DNA from 3 places in the Bacillus sp. SRL543 genome. Region 1 is predicted to be linked to each of the others. Evidence: riboswitches for the same ligand, from Rfam matches in the RefSeq annotation. Region 1 holds a riboswitch; each other region holds the start of a gene.
What was found. A riboswitch is a leader RNA that binds a small molecule or an ion and turns the genes downstream of it on or off. The one in region 1 is predicted to bind cobalamin.
Positions count from the first base shown of each region.

Region 2: linked by a shared signal. The riboswitch ahead of AC4E8B_RS12530 (acyl-CoA thioesterase) and the one ahead of AC4E8B_RS01415 (ABC transporter substrate-binding protein) in region 1 are both predicted to bind cobalamin.
Region 3: linked by a shared signal. The riboswitch ahead of AC4E8B_RS15230 (ribonucleoside-diphosphate reductase subunit alpha) and the one ahead of AC4E8B_RS01415 (ABC transporter substrate-binding protein) in region 1 are both predicted to bind cobalamin.

Region 1 is NZ_OZ481794.1:251,253-256,226, forward strand. It holds gene AC4E8B_RS01405 (TrmB family transcriptional regulator) at 1-45, opposite strand, end outside; gene AC4E8B_RS01410 (MFS transporter) at 182-1,357, shown strand; cobalamin riboswitch at 1,449-1,628, shown strand; gene AC4E8B_RS01415 (ABC transporter substrate-binding protein) at 1,821-2,792, shown strand; gene AC4E8B_RS01420 (FecCD family ABC transporter permease) at 2,758-3,819, shown strand; gene AC4E8B_RS01425 (heme ABC transporter ATP-binding protein) at 3,819-4,974, shown strand, end outside.
Region 2 is NZ_OZ481794.1:2,490,274-2,495,247, reverse strand. It holds gene AC4E8B_RS12550 (ABC transporter permease) at 1-35, shown strand, start outside; gene AC4E8B_RS12545 (ABC transporter permease) at 37-840, shown strand; gene AC4E8B_RS12540 (ABC transporter substrate-binding protein) at 837-1,910, shown strand; gene AC4E8B_RS12535 (hypothetical protein) at 2,009-2,272, shown strand; cobalamin riboswitch at 2,326-2,515, shown strand; gene AC4E8B_RS12530 (acyl-CoA thioesterase) at 2,653-3,126, shown strand; gene metG (methionine--tRNA ligase) at 3,176-4,813, opposite strand.
Region 3 is NZ_OZ481794.1:2,965,508-2,970,481, forward strand. It holds gene AC4E8B_RS15210 (PTS fructose transporter subunit IIABC) at 1-101, opposite strand, end outside; gene pfkB (1-phosphofructokinase) at 115-1,026, opposite strand; gene AC4E8B_RS15220 (DeoR/GlpR family DNA-binding transcription regulator) at 1,023-1,775, opposite strand; gene AC4E8B_RS15225 (hypothetical protein) at 2,047-2,388, shown strand; cobalamin riboswitch at 2,615-2,809, shown strand; gene AC4E8B_RS15230 (ribonucleoside-diphosphate reductase subunit alpha) at 3,030-4,974, shown strand, end outside.

The DNA of each region.
Region 1 (4,974 bases):
ATAAATTTGGCTTTCATATTGGGTAAACCCGAATTGCTGCAGCATAGACAGAACTCCTGAGTCAGTTTTTTCTTAATAATATCATATCTTTTCCGCTAAATCGCACTGGGAAAATTAACACTTGCACCTATCCCTATAAAAAGTTACCATTGTGGTGGTAACTAATTGAGAGGTGTATAAAATGGATAAACGTGTGTATCTTTTGACGATCGTTTCCTTTGTAGTCGGGATGGTCGAGCTTATAATAGGAGGAATCATTGATCTGGTTGCGGCCGATCTTCATGTCAGCATCGGCAAAGCCGGCCTTTTGATCAGTGTGTTTTCGATTGTATATGCTGTCGCGGCACCGATTCTGCTGACAGCGACCGGGGGAGTGGAAAGGAAAAAACTGACGCTCATAGCCTTGCTCGTTTTCCTTGCAGGAAATATCCTGGCTTTCCTGAGCCCGAGTTATAGTATTCTTTTTCTGGCAAGGGTTATATCAGCGGCAAGCGGATCTTTGCTTGTTGTGCTGTGCATCACGATCGCATCGAATATAGTGCAGGAAAAATATCGCGCACGGGCGATCGGCATCGTGTTTATGGGCGTAAGTGCTTCACTTGTTCTTGGCATTCCGGCCGGGCTTATGCTTGGCAATGAATTTGGCTGGAGGGCACCATTCCTGATGATTGCTGTCCTGACATGCCTGTCGATAGCAGGGGTGTACTTTTTCATGGACCGGATTGAACCGAAAGCTGCCATATCCATCAGGCAGATGTTCGCTGCCCTGAAGAACAGGAAAATTTTATTCGCCCAACTGGCCTCGTTCCTCTTTTTAGCAGGGCACCTGACACTTTATGGATATCTGACTCCATTTTTAAAGACCGTCCTGGGAATGGACGGAAACTGGGTCAGCATCATGTATCTGCTGTTCGGTATTGCCGCGGTGGCCGGCGGCGGTGCAGGCGGATATCTAGCCGACCGCTTCGGAACAAAGCCGACGATTTTAGCGATTATTGTGCTGTTTGCGGCTGCGCTGTTTTCGATTCCGCATACTGCTTTTTACCTGCCGCTATTTATTGCAGTCATGATTATCTGGAGCATGCTGAGCTGGGCGATCACTCCGGCCTTGCAGAGTTATTTGATAGAGTCTTCTCCGGAAACATCGGATATCCAGCAAAGCTTGAATAACTCAGCCCTGCACTTTGGGATTGCCTTTGGATCCCTGATCGGGGGAATTATAATTGAACAGGCTTCAGTCGAGTGGAACGCTTCGGCAGGGGGAGTCTTCATCCTCTTCGCACTTGGCGCTGCCGTTTTCTCGATGGCAGGATTGAAGAGCAGGCGGCCGGCAAGAAGCAGCAGCCCGACCGTCTAGCAAAAAGGGTCTGCCCGGTCTTCTTCCGGACGGCCCTTTTTCTGCTAGTTTTAAAGATGAAATAGTGTATAATGGCGATAGCGGAAAATTTCATACATATGCAGAAACAGGTGTTTTTCTTTGAAAGACTTAAAAGGGAAGTTGGTGCAAATCCAACGCGGTCCCGCCACTGTAAATGGGAGCAAGCTGCAAAGCCACTGTACGGATGTATGGGAAGGGGCAGCAAGCAATGACCATGAGCCAGGAGACCTGCCTGATTCTTATGCACCCATAAACCTACGAGGATAGGGAGGTGTACGGCAGCCTTTTGGAATCTTTTATTTTGAATCTGCGCACGCCGTGCAAAGCATCTCCATGTTTATTGGGGATGCTTTTTTTGATTTCAAAGGATGCTGGTCCCGTTTTGGGCATAAGACTCTTGCAGCATGAATTTTGCGACATTTATTCTACAGGGGGATTTACCATGAAAAAGCTTTATTCGTTATTATTCAGCATGCTTTTGGCAGCGGGTGTTCTGTCAGGCTGCGGCGATTCGGCTGCAGAGCCTGAAAAGGACAATGGCAGCAGCACTGAACAGACAGAGACAGAAACAGAAAAAGCAGAATTTCCGGTTACCATCACAGATGCCGCCGGTGAAGAAGTTGTTATAGAAGAAAAGCCGGAGAAGATTGTTTCCCTGATTCCAAGCAACACGGAAACAGCTTTTGCACTCGGTCTGGGTGAAGAAGTTGTTGGGGTATCTGATTTTGATAATTACCCGGAAGAAACAGCAGATAAAGAGAAGATCGGCGGAATGGAGTTCAATGTTGAAAAAATCATCTCCCTTGCTCCGGACCTGGTTCTTGCGCATGCTTCAAGCGCTCACAATGCAACAGCAGGATTGCAGCAGCTGAAAGATTCAGGAATCGCTGTGCTGGTTGTCAATGATGCCCAGAGCTTTGAACAGGTATATGAGTCGATCGAAATGATAGGAACCGCTTCTGGTGCAAAGGAAGAAGCCGAAGATGTGATTGCCGGCATGAAAGAGAAGATAGAGGCAATCAAAGAAAAAGCAGCTGGCGTAACGGAAAAGAAGAAAGTCTTTGTAGAGGTGTCTCCAGCGCCGGAAATTTATTCGCCTGGGAAAAATACATTCATGGATGAAATGCTTACGATGATTAATGCAGAGAATATTGTAAAAGAAGAAGGATGGCCAAAGGTGGATCCTGAAGCCATCATCAAGGAAAATCCGGACGTGATCATTTCCACTTCCGGCTACCGTAATGAAGATGCTGTGGCAGAAGTTCTCGCCCGTGAAGGCTGGCAGGATGTAAATGCCGTAAAAAACAAGCAGGTGTTCAGTGTGGATTCAGATACAGTAAGCCGTTCCGGCCCGAGGCTTGCTGAAGGAGTAGAGGAATTTGCCAAAGCTGTCTATCCGGACGTATTTAAGTAAGAATAAGCTGTCAGCCTATGTGGTTGCAGCCGCTTTCCTTGTCATATGCATGCTGGTCGGGATTTCAATTGGTACAGTCTCTGTGCCGGTCCCTTCCATCATCAATATAGTAGGATCTAAAATCCTGCCGATTCAGCCCGCTGCTGCGGTTGACCCGATGCACAGCAATATTGTGATGAATATCCGCCTGCCCAGGGTCATTCTTGCCGGGCTTGTAGGAGCTTCCCTCGCCATTGCGGGGGCAGCCTTCCAGGGCCTCTTGCGCAATCCGCTTGCAGATCCTTATACACTGGGGGTTTCATCCGGTGCGTCTGTCGGTGCAGTGCTGGTGCTGTTTTTTCAAATCTCGATCCCGTTTGCAGGCCTGTTTACGCTGCCTATTCTCAGTATGATATTCTCATTCCTGACCATATTTGCCGTGCTGTTTTTCGCAAGAAGGATTGACAGGGCCATGAAGGTGGAAACGATCATTTTGACGGGAATCATTGTCAGTTCTTTTCTTGGCGCGCTCATTTCTCTCATGATCGCTTTGACAGGAGAAGAGCTCAGGCAGATCATCGGCTGGATCATGGGAAGCGTTTCGATGAGGGGATGGGCCTATATCCGCATCATCCTGCCGTTTTTCATCATAGGAAGCCTTCTGTTAATGATGAATGCGAAAGAGCTGAATGCCATGTCATTTGGAGAAGAGCGTGCACAGCATCTTGGTGTGAATGTACAGAGAAGAAAAATGATGGTGCTCGTGGCAGGATCCATTCTGACAGGTGCCGCCGTCGCGGTGTCAGGCACCATCGGCTTTGTCGGCCTCGTAATCCCGCATCTGACAAGACGGCTGTGGGGGCCTGACCATATCCATCTGCTGCCTTTGTCAATGATGACCGGCGCAGGCTTCCTGATACTTGCCGACCTGGTCGCACGGACGGTCATCTCGCCTACAGAGCTGCCGATCGGCGTCATTACAAGCATCATCGGAGCGCCTGTGTTTGCACTCATTTTGCTGAAAAGAAGAAATAGGAGGGCGGTCTGATGCTGAGCATACAAGGATTGACCGGCGGCTACGCGGACGAAAGCATTATTAAAGAGGTCAGTTTTTCAGTGGAGAAGGGTGAGCTGTTTGGCATCCTTGGCCCAAATGGAAGCGGAAAGACAACTCTTTTAAAAATGCTGAGCGGCATCCTCTCCTATAAGAGCGGGAGCATTTCTGTCAAAGGCAGGCCTTTGACGGAGTTCTCAGTGAAAGAGCTGGCAAAGGTCATTGCAGTGCTGCCGCAGCATTCATCACAATCTTTTTCTTATACAGTCAAAGAAACGGTTTCTTTGGGCAGGTATGCCCATCAGAAGGGATGGTTCCAGACCTGGTCTGAAGAAGATGAAAAGATCGTACAGCGCGTGATGGAACAAACGCGGGTCGCAGAATTCAAGGATCATTATATCCATGAGCTTTCCGGCGGGGAGAGGCAGCGGGTATTCCTTGCCCAGGCGCTTGCCCAGGAACCTGAGATCCTGCTCCTGGATGAGCCGACCAACCATCTTGATCTCTCTTTCCAGAAAGAGCTGCTTGACCTGCTGCGGACATGGGCGAAGGAATGCGGGATGACCGTTGTTTCCATTTTCCATGATCTGAACCTTGCAGCGCTGTATTGCGACAGGCTGCTTTTAATGGAAAACGGTAAGGTAGTCGCGGCTGATGTACCGAATGAAGTGCTCCATGAGGACCGGATCCGCACAGTCTATCAGACGGATATCATGAAGCATGCCCATCCGGCCGTCCCTGCCCCGCAGATGGCGATCCTGCCAGGGGACCTGACTGCTGCTGAACCGGCCGCTGTCGGCGAAGAAGATGTCCAGGTGTACGAAGACCATGTGCTTGTGAAATCATCTTTCCCGCTCCGTACGATGTCCTCTGGGGTGGCAGGAGCTGGGGTCGGCTGGCACAGGCTGTTTGTTAACCGCCAGGTGCCGAACCATTATGACTGCAGCGACCATCGGGCAGAAATGAAGGAATATCTGCGGGAAAAAGGCTATGAACCAGGCGAGGCGGTCGGCATGATGACAGCCGTCCAGGTGGCCGACGCTGCCTATAGGCTCTATGAATCCGACGGCTTTTCTCTCCTCGCAGTTGTCACCGCGGGAACGGGGAATGCTGTAGACGCTTCCCGCAGCGGCCTGCACAGCTTTGAAT
Region 2 (4,974 bases), 2.2 Mb from region 1:
TGCTGCTGACCGGAAATCGCAGGAGGGGGGCTTAGCATGGGTAAATTATCTAAATGGTCATCACTTTATTTGATCCTTGTTTTTTTAGTTCTTTATGCGCCAATATTTTATCTAATGTTTTATTCTTTTAACAGCGGCGGGACGATGTCACATTTTGAAGGCTTTACGCTTGACTGGTATAAAGAGCTTTTTGCTGATGCAAGGCTATTGATCATTGTGCTGAATACCATCATTATCGCTCTCCTGTCGGCTGCCATATCAACGGTCATCGGAGTGGCCGGAGCACTGGCCATTTTTTATGTCAGAAAGCGGCAGGTTAAGAGCACACTTTTGTCTTTGAACAATATTTTGATTGTCAGTCCTGATGTCATCATTGGCGCTTCCTTCCTGATTTTGTTTACGATGATAGGGATTAAGCTGGGATTTACATCGGTCCTGCTTTCGCATATCGCTTTCTGCGTTCCGATCGTCGTTATCATGGTACTGCCGAAAATCCAGGAAATGAGCCCTACGCTGGTGGATGCTGCAAGGGATCTTGGGGCGAGCCGCTACGATGTGCTGTCTAAGGTCGTTCTGCCATATATCACGCCAGGCATTTTTGCCGGCTTTTTCATGGCGCTGACTTATTCACTCGATGATTTTGCAGTCACTTTCTTTGTAACAGGGAATGGCTTCACCACTTTGTCGGTTGAAATCTACTCACTTGCCCGGCGAGGGGTGTCATTGAACATCAATGCACTTTCCACGCTTCTGTTCCTGTTCACACTTATACTTGTGATCGGCTATTATTTCATCACCCAGAAAAATGCGAAGCCGAATGGAATGGGGGTCAAAAAATGAAACAGCTTGGAAAAGCCCTGCTGGTCATTGCTGTCATTTCTGCGCTGCTGCTGTATGCAGTCTCTAAACTTAATTCCTCACAAGGCTATTCGAGCGGAAATACGCTGACGGTCTTTAATTGGGGAGACTATATCGATGCAGAACTTGTGGACCGTTTTGAAAAAGAAACTGGCATCAAGGTGATATATGAAACCTTTGACAGCAATGAAGCCATGATGACCAAAATTGAACAGGGCGGAACAGCTTACGATATAGCAGTCCCGTCAGAATATGCAATTGAAAAAATGAAAGAAGAAGACCTGCTTTTGCCTGTCGATCATTCCAAAATCCCAAACCTGAAATATATCGATCCGAGATTCATGGATTTGGCATTCGATCCGAACAATGAATACTCTATCCCTTATTTCTGGGGTACGGTCGGCATAGCCTATAACATAGATCTGCTCGGCGACAAGGAAATTACGAGCTGGAATGATCTGTGGGATGAAGATCTGCGAAATGAGATACTTCTTATTGATGGTGCAAGGGAAGTAATGGGAATGGGCTTGAATTCCCTCAATTATTCCCTTAATGATCAAAATGAGAAGCACTTGAGGGAAGCAAAGGAAAAGCTTGATACCCTTACACCGAATATCAAAGCCATAGTCGGGGATGAAATCCGGATGCTGCTTGAAAATGATGAAGCAGCCGTCGGTGTTGTCTGGTCAGGGACTGCTTCAGAGCTGATGTGGAAAAAGGACAATATTGAGTATGTACTTCCAGAGGAAGGGACGAACCTCTGGTTTGATAATATGGTCATCCCCAAAACGGCGAAAAATTTGGATGCCGCCCACCAGTTCATGAACTTTATGCTTGATCCTGAGGTTGCAGCACAGAATACCGAATATGTAGGCTATTCGACGCCGAATAAAGAGGCGCTGAAATACCTGCCTGAGGAAATAGTCAGCGACAAGCGCTTCTATCCGGACCCGGACATGACCGGAAAGCTGGAAGTTTACGAAAACCTTGGAAAAAAAATGCTCGCACATTATAATGAATTGTTTCTGGAATTTAAAATGCACAGTAAATAATAGCAGCGGCTGGAGGAATCTCCAGCCGTTTTTCTGCAACTTAGAATCAACTATGCATATATGGGGGAATCTACCTGTAAAAACAGGAGGCGGCAGTGATGTATTATATCAGCGGCAGCATTGTTTCTGGTGAATATGATGACCAGACAGAACAGTTTTCCATCAGCATGATCAAGCATTTCAAAACCCAATCCATTCTGACCAAAAATCAGGCTATCGGGCTCCTTGACTACCTCTACAGGCATAAGGATGAAGAGGGAGGGCAGGTAATCACATTAAATGACCAGATGCCGCTGCGCATTTCCTCCGAAGAAATCAATGCTCTGATACTTGACCTCGAGAGGATTGAATCCCATTTTTAAGGTTCAGCCGAAATATATATCCGTATTTGATAGAATATGATAAAATTTCAGTAATTGAATAAATGCTTTATGGTGCTTTGCAGCATGCTGCAAGCTTAAAAGGGAAGCCGGTTGAATTCCGGCGCGGTCCCGCCACTGTAATGCTGAGGCTCCTCCCTCGATGCCACTGTTCCTTAACGGACGGGAAGGCGGAAGGAGTCTATGATGCTAAGCCAGGAGACCTGCCATAGAGAAGTACACAACCGTCCTACGGGTGATAGGAGAGTGATGCGCTTTAAAAATGGCAAAGTTTTTAATTTGTTATATTTGTAATGTGCAGGCATCCTCTATAAAGGATGCCTTTTATTTTTTGCAGACAAGAAGTCCGAGGAGTGAAAACTATGGAAAAAGCTTACCCTGCAAATCGTTCCCGAACCATTCAGACCAGATTAGTGCTTCCGCCTGATACTAACCACCTGCAGACAATTTTCGGCGGAAAAGTGCTATCCTATATTGACGAAATTGCTGCCATTGCTGCAATGAAGCATTCCAGCAGCATGGTAGTTACAGCTTCGATCGACTCTGTAGATTTTCTGTCTTCAGCATCTATCGGTGATGCACTCACCCTTGAAGCCTTTGTAGCTTCAACAGGAAGAACTTCCATGGAAGTTTATGTGAAAGTGCATGCAGCCAATCTTTTAACAGGGAAAAGGACGTTGACGACCGAATCCTTTTTAACCATGGTTGCCGTAAATGAAAACGGCAAGCCCACCCCTGTAGCAGGGGTGCTGCCTCATTCTGACGAAGAAATCAGGCTTTTTGCTTCAGCAGGAGCACGAAAGGAGAATAGAAGAAACAGAATGTTGATCCGATAAGAGATGAATTTCAGCCACTTCTATATTCATAAGGTAATCCCTTCCGCAGCTATTTCTTACAGGCTGCTTCCAGCCTTTCCAGCTCCTCTGCAATTCTCCCTTCCTCAATGCGCCGGAACAGGGGAGCAACCGTTCCTAGCTTTTTTTCTGTGATCCCAGCCTCTTTCCATTCCAGCGGATCCGCATTCAGCATAGCGTTTACCTTCATGCTGGAAAAAGGGAGGAAGGGGTTCAGGAGCCGGGCCAGATTTTTGATGATATACACACAAGTCAGCAAGGTATCTGCACATCTATGCGGGTCTGTATCAAGCGTTTTCCAGGGCTGTTCACTGTCAAAGTATTTATTGGCAGAGCGTACAAATGTGAAGATCTCCTCAAGCGATTCTTTAAGCTTAGCATCTTCAATCATGTCCCCGGTTTTTTTATAAAGCTGCTTAATATCACCCTGAACTGCTTCACTTATTTTTCCTTCCGGTATGAGGCCGCCATGATATTTTTCAATAAACTTAAAAGTCCGGTTAACCAGATTGCCATATGCCCCGAGAAGCTCACTGTTATGGCTGTAGATGAATTCCCGCCAGGAAAAGTCAGCATCCCTGTTTTCAGGGCCATTGACAGCAAGGAAATACCTGATAGAATCCGGTTCATATCTTTCAAGTATGTCAGGCACCCAGACTGCATAGTTCCTGCTTGTGGAAAGCTTCTTTTTCTCCAAGGTAAGATATTCGCTTGAAACCATGCGTGCAGGTTTGCCGGGCAGTCCCATTCCTAGTTGTATGGCTGGCCAAATGATGGTATGGAAAGGGATATTGTCTTTTCCATGGACATAATGCGAAATAGCATCGGCACCCCAGAACTTGCTGTCATCTTTGTTCTGCTGGCGGGCCCATTCCCTGCTGGCAGAAAGATAGCCGATCACCGCTTCAATCCACACATATATTTTTTTCTTCTCCATTCCTTCAACAGGGACTGGCACCCCGACATCCAAATCCCTTGTTGCAGCCCTGTCCTGAAGTCCCTCAGTTAAATATCTTCTTGTCAGGCTGCTGCTGTTTTCCCTCCATAAATGGCGGGAGCTGGCCTCCTCAGTCAGCTCCTCAAGCTGCTTCTGAAAATGTCTCAGCCTGAAGTAATAATGTTCGGTTTCCTTCATTTCCGGCGGTGTCCCGCAGATTTTACAAGCTTTATCAAGAAGGTCAGCCGGCTCAAGAATGGCCGAGCAGGCATCGCATTGATCTCCGCGTGCATGGCTGCCGCAGGAAGGGCAAGTTCCCTCGACATACCGGTCAGGCAGAAACTGAACACATGTCCGGCAATAAGTCTGTTCAATTGTTCTTGAATCAAGATGGCCATTTTCCAAGAGTGAAAGAAATACCTCCTGAACAGTCTGATGGTGATGGGGGGCATCTGTCCTAGTATAAAGATCGTAAGTAAAACCCATTTTTTCAAAGCACTCTGTAAACTCCTTGTGATACCGGTCAGCAATCTCTTTCGCAGATTTGCATTCATGCTTTGCCCTGATCGCTATGGGAGTGCCATTGCAGTCACTCCCTGATACATACAGTACATCTCTGCCCTTCATCCTGTAATACCTTGCCAGAATATCGCCCGGCAGCAGGCTTGCAATATGCCCTAGATGAAGGGACCCGTTTGCATAGGGCCATGCTCCGCCAATGAATATAGCCATGATCAATCGCCTCCTGATATTTTAGACACCGGCAGAATACTTCAAACAAAGAGCCGCGCTGAAAAGAGTGTGAAACAAGGTTGTAAACGAATGAGCTAGAAATGAACAACGAGGCACTATCAGGGCCAAATAAAAAAGCCCCGTCCTTTCCTATAGAAATA
Region 3 (4,974 bases), 2.2 Mb from region 1:
TTATCAAGAGTTTCTGCCAGCTGGTCGATTGCCCCGCGCTTATCCCTGCCATTAATAGAGAGCAGGATCGTATCTTTTGTCAACAGCTCTGTAATTTTCATAAAGCTCTCCCCTTTAAATTGTTCTGACCGCTACCTCGGGCAGCAGTTCTTCTACTTTTTCAATCGTGCACAGGCCAATTGAAAAGGCTGTTGCACTTCCAGACGCCACACTGTATTTAAAAGCCGCTTCATAGCTGCCGCTTCGGCTGAATTCGGCAAGGAAGCCGGCAACCATAGAATCTCCGGCACCTACCGAGCTTTTTAATGTGCCCTTCGGTACAGTCGCTGTAATGGCCATATCGCCATTCACAAATACAGCCCCCTCCCCAGCCAGGGAAATGATGACGTTCTGCGCACCCATTTCGATAAGCTTTTTAGCGTACGGAAGCACTTCTTCGCACGTATGGATTTCAGTGCCGAATAATTCGCCAAGTTCATGGTGATTGGGCTTGATCAGGAAAGGACGGTATGGGAGAACCTTTTTAAGCAGCTCACCCTCTGCGTCTGCAGCAAACTCTGCACCGCCGGCATGGCAGATTTTGGCCAATGATTCGTACGTATCATCCGGCATCGTGGAAGGGATGCTTCCGGCCAGCACCAGCATATCTCCCTCTCCCAGCCGGCTGATTTCAGAAGTCAATGCTTCCAGGTCTTCTCTGCTGATTTCAGGCCCCCTGGCATTGATTTCAGTTTCCTGCCCGCTTTTCAGCTTGATATTGATTCTTGTGTCATCCTTTACCGGAACGAATCGGGTCTTAATATTCTCTTCCTCCAGGGAGTCTTCGATATATTTACCGGTAAACCCGCCGGCAAACCCGATTGCTTCACTGTCGACTCCCATCCTTTTCAGGACCCGGGAAACGTTTATGCCTTTTCCTCCAGGAAATTTAGATTCACTTTTTGTCCTGTTCAATCCGCCGAGCTGGACATTGTCCAGCTCAACGATATAATCAACGGAAGGGTTAAGCGTCAATGTGTAAATCATGCTGTCACAACCTTAATTTTTGTTTTGCTGATAAAGGATTCTCTGCTCTCTGCATCAAGCGAGTTTGTGATGATGGATGCTTCATGAAGCTCCGCAATTTTGGCGAAAGCGATTTCAGAAAACTTCGAACTATCCGAAAGCACATATGCTTCCCTCGATAGTGAAATGGCCGTCTGCTTGATCATTGCTTCCTCCTGGTCCGGTGTAGTATAGCCGAACTGAGGATGGATGCCATTGACACCCATAAAGCATTTATCAAATCTGTACTGGCCCAGGCTTGACAGGGCCCCCCTGCCTATAATGGCGTTCGTATGCGGCTTAGCATAGCCGCCTACCAGGAAGGTCTTGATCCCTCTCTCCATTAGGATTTGTATATGCATAAGCCCGTTTGTCACTACCACAATATCCTTATGAGGCAAGAAGGGAATCATTTCCTGTACGGTCGAACCCGCATCCAGATATATGCAATCTCCCTCTTCTACAAGGCCTGCTGCATACTTCGCAATATCCTTTTTCTCTATACGGTTTTTAGAGGATTTTTCCACCATGCTGGGTTCCTGGAGTTTCCCCTGCAGTCTCGCAGCACCCCCATGCACCCTTTTTAAAAACTTATCATTTTCAAGCTGGGATAAATCCCGTCTAATGGTTGATTCTGAGGAAGCTGTCAATTCGACAAGCTCCTGTATTTTAACTGTATGCTTCTCTTTTAGCATCTCAAGTATGAGCTGATGTCTCTCTGGCGTCAGCAAGAATAACACCTCCCGGCTGCTTTCACTGGCAGCTTCATGGCTTTTTGCTTAGTAATTGTATCTTTAATTATGTAAGCCAATTGTAATGGAATCGATTTCAAAAATCAATCATTTTCTTTCACAACCATCCAAATAAGTTCATGAATTGATGATTATTGATTGTTTCGCATTAATTCGGATTTTTTTGAAAATATCAAAGTTTTGTTTGCCTGTTTATTGAACGCTATAATGGAGAGGCGAAAATATTATAAATGTCTTGGAGAGTGTTTCAGTGAAAAATATTGGCGGTTTTTATCTAGAACTGATTAAAGTAATCATCATTGCCGTTGCCGTGTTTGCCCTTTTTGGATTTTTTCATGAAAAGATCCTTGGACTTGCGGTCCCGGCAGATGAAGATATAACAAGCAAAGCATTCGGGGTGCCATTCTATATTCAGTCTGCTGCACTATTCATGCTTCTTTTCCTTCTTTATAAGACAAATCTGCAAAGGTGGAGCTGGTATAAAAAGTGGAAGAACAGCGCCAGGCTTTCGACAAATACGGCACGGATTCTGCTTATTGCCGGGAGCGCCATGCTCCTGCTTCCTTATTTTTATTATTTTTTAGCTTTATGATTGATGTAGGATTTTATCTATGCTACAATCAAGGTACAAGATATTGATTATACATCACGAATCAACACTACATATTGTTTTCCTTATGAATGAATTTTGTTTGTGGTCTCTTTTTCCTTTTTCGCTTCTGAAACTCGGGAAGCGATTTTTTTTGCAGAAAGACCAGAGAATTTTGGCGAATGATCGATGCGGCTGCCGATTCAGGCTATTGCTGTCAACAATTGAATAAGAATCCGCAAGTGTTGGTGCCCATTAAGGGCTTAAAAGGGAATCCGGTTCGATGCCGGAGCTGTCCCCGCAACTGTAAGTGTGTACGAGGTAAGCATCCACTGTATATGAACGCTGAACAGGCGCATTTATGGGAAGGGCTTATAGTAGGATGATGCACGAGCCAGGAGACCTGCCATGCTTGCAAAGTTTCGGTTCTTCGGGGATTGGGAAGGTGAAACGATGGTATAAATCGTTTGATCTTCTTTTATGCCTTCGTTTGATCCGCCCAATATGTGGGCGGATTTTTTTATGGTCAAGGAATTAATAAATTGTAACACTTGTGGATGATTTTCAATTCTTTATCCACGTCCAGCTTAAACGCTTGCGCTTTTGTTTTTGGAAAAATACTGATCAACCCAGGAGGTATGACTATGAACATTTCTTCGGCAAAACCGCTGCCATTGGCAGCCATTGATTCAGATTTCCCGCATTTGGACTTTCAGCACCTCTATAAAAGGGCGATTCAGCTGCAGGAGAATCACACTCCAGGAAAAGATGAGCTACTTAACCAGCTGATTCTTGATTCTCTTTCTATGATCAGCGAGGCGGATCCTGACTGGACATTCGTGGCCGCACGCCTGTATTTATCCAGCCTTTATGAGGAAGCTGCCGAGAACCGCCGCTTCACTGCCGGAGATCGGTATGGCCCCCTGTACGGGCTTATCACCAATCTAACCGATGCTGGGGTCTACTCTCCAGTCCTGCTGGAATCTTATACTAAAGAAGAAATCGCTGAAATCGGTTCTTTCATTGACCCGGAGAAGGACAGGCTTTTTACATATATAGCAGTGAAGATGCTGGCTGACCGCTATCTGAGCCGGGATAAGAAAAAGAGGCTGTTCGAGCTGCCGCAGGAAAGATTCATCATTATCAGTATGGCTTTGAACCGTTCAGAGCCGAAGGAACGCAGACTGTCTCTCATTAAGGAATCCTATTGGGCTTTAAGCAATCTGTATATGACAGCAGCAACCCCTACCCTCTCCAATGCCGGAAAGAACTGGGGCCAGCTTTCAAGCTGCTTTATCGATACAGTGGATGACAGCCTGCAGGGCATTTATGACAGCAATACAGATATCGCGAACCTTTCCAAGAATGGCGGCGGCATCGGGGTCTATCTGGGAAAGATCCGGAGCCGGGGCAGTGATATTAAAGGATTTAAAGGGGCTTCATCAGGAGTTCTTCCATGGATGAAGCAGCTCAATAACACAGCTGTGAGCGTCGATCAGCTCGGACAGCGAAAAGGGGCAGTCAGCGTCTATCTCGACGTCTGGCATAAAGATATCTTTTCTTTCCTGGACAGCAAATTGAATAACGGGGATGAAAGATACCGCACCCATGATTTATTCACCGGTGTCTGCCTGCCGGATTTATTCATGGAAACGGTGGAATCGCGCGGGGACTGGCATCTGTTCGATCCCCATGAGGTACGGAGTATTATGGGCTTTTCCCTTGAAGATTTTTATGATGAAAAGCCAGGTGCTGGTTCTTTCCGGAATAAGTACGAAGAATGCATCGCAAACCCGGAGCTGTCTGCGACAATAGTGCCCGCAATCGATATTATGAAGAGGATCATGATCAGCCAGCTTGAAACCGGCACTCCTTTCATGTTTTATCGGGACGAAGTCAACAGGAAGAATCCCAACAGTCATGCAGGCATGATCTACTGCACCAATCTCTGCACTGAAATCGTGCAAAATCAGAGTGCAACCATAACGAAGGAGCAGCGTGAAGAAGACGGCCGGATTATTATTGAAAAGATCCCCGGCGACTTTGTAGTCTGCAATCTGTCATCTATTAATCTGGCGAGAGCTGCAGCTGACAATGTATTGGAAAGATTGATCCCGATTCAGGTGAGGATGCTGGATAATGTCATTGATCTGAATACCATCCCCGTCCTCCAGGGAGTGGCCACCAACCGCAAATACAGGGCAATCGGGCTCGGTACATTTGGCTGGCATCATTTGCTCGCCTTGAAAAAACTCAGGTGGGAAAACGAAGAAGCCGTCAGGCTGGCAGATGAGCTGTACGAAAAGATTGCCTTCCTGACTATTAAAGCCAGTATGAATCTGGCCATGGAAAAAGGCTCATATCCTGCGTTCAAAGGCTCTGACTGGCAAACCGGCGAATACTTTGCTTCCCGCGGCTACAGCAGCCTGGACTCTGTCCACGATTGGGATTCTTTGATGCAGGCAGTCAAGAAGAACGGCATCCGAAATGGATATCTTATGGCTGTGGCCCCCAATGCATCAACAGCCATTATTGCCGGCAGCAGTCCGAGCATCGATCCGATATTCAGGAAATTCTATTCTGAAGAAA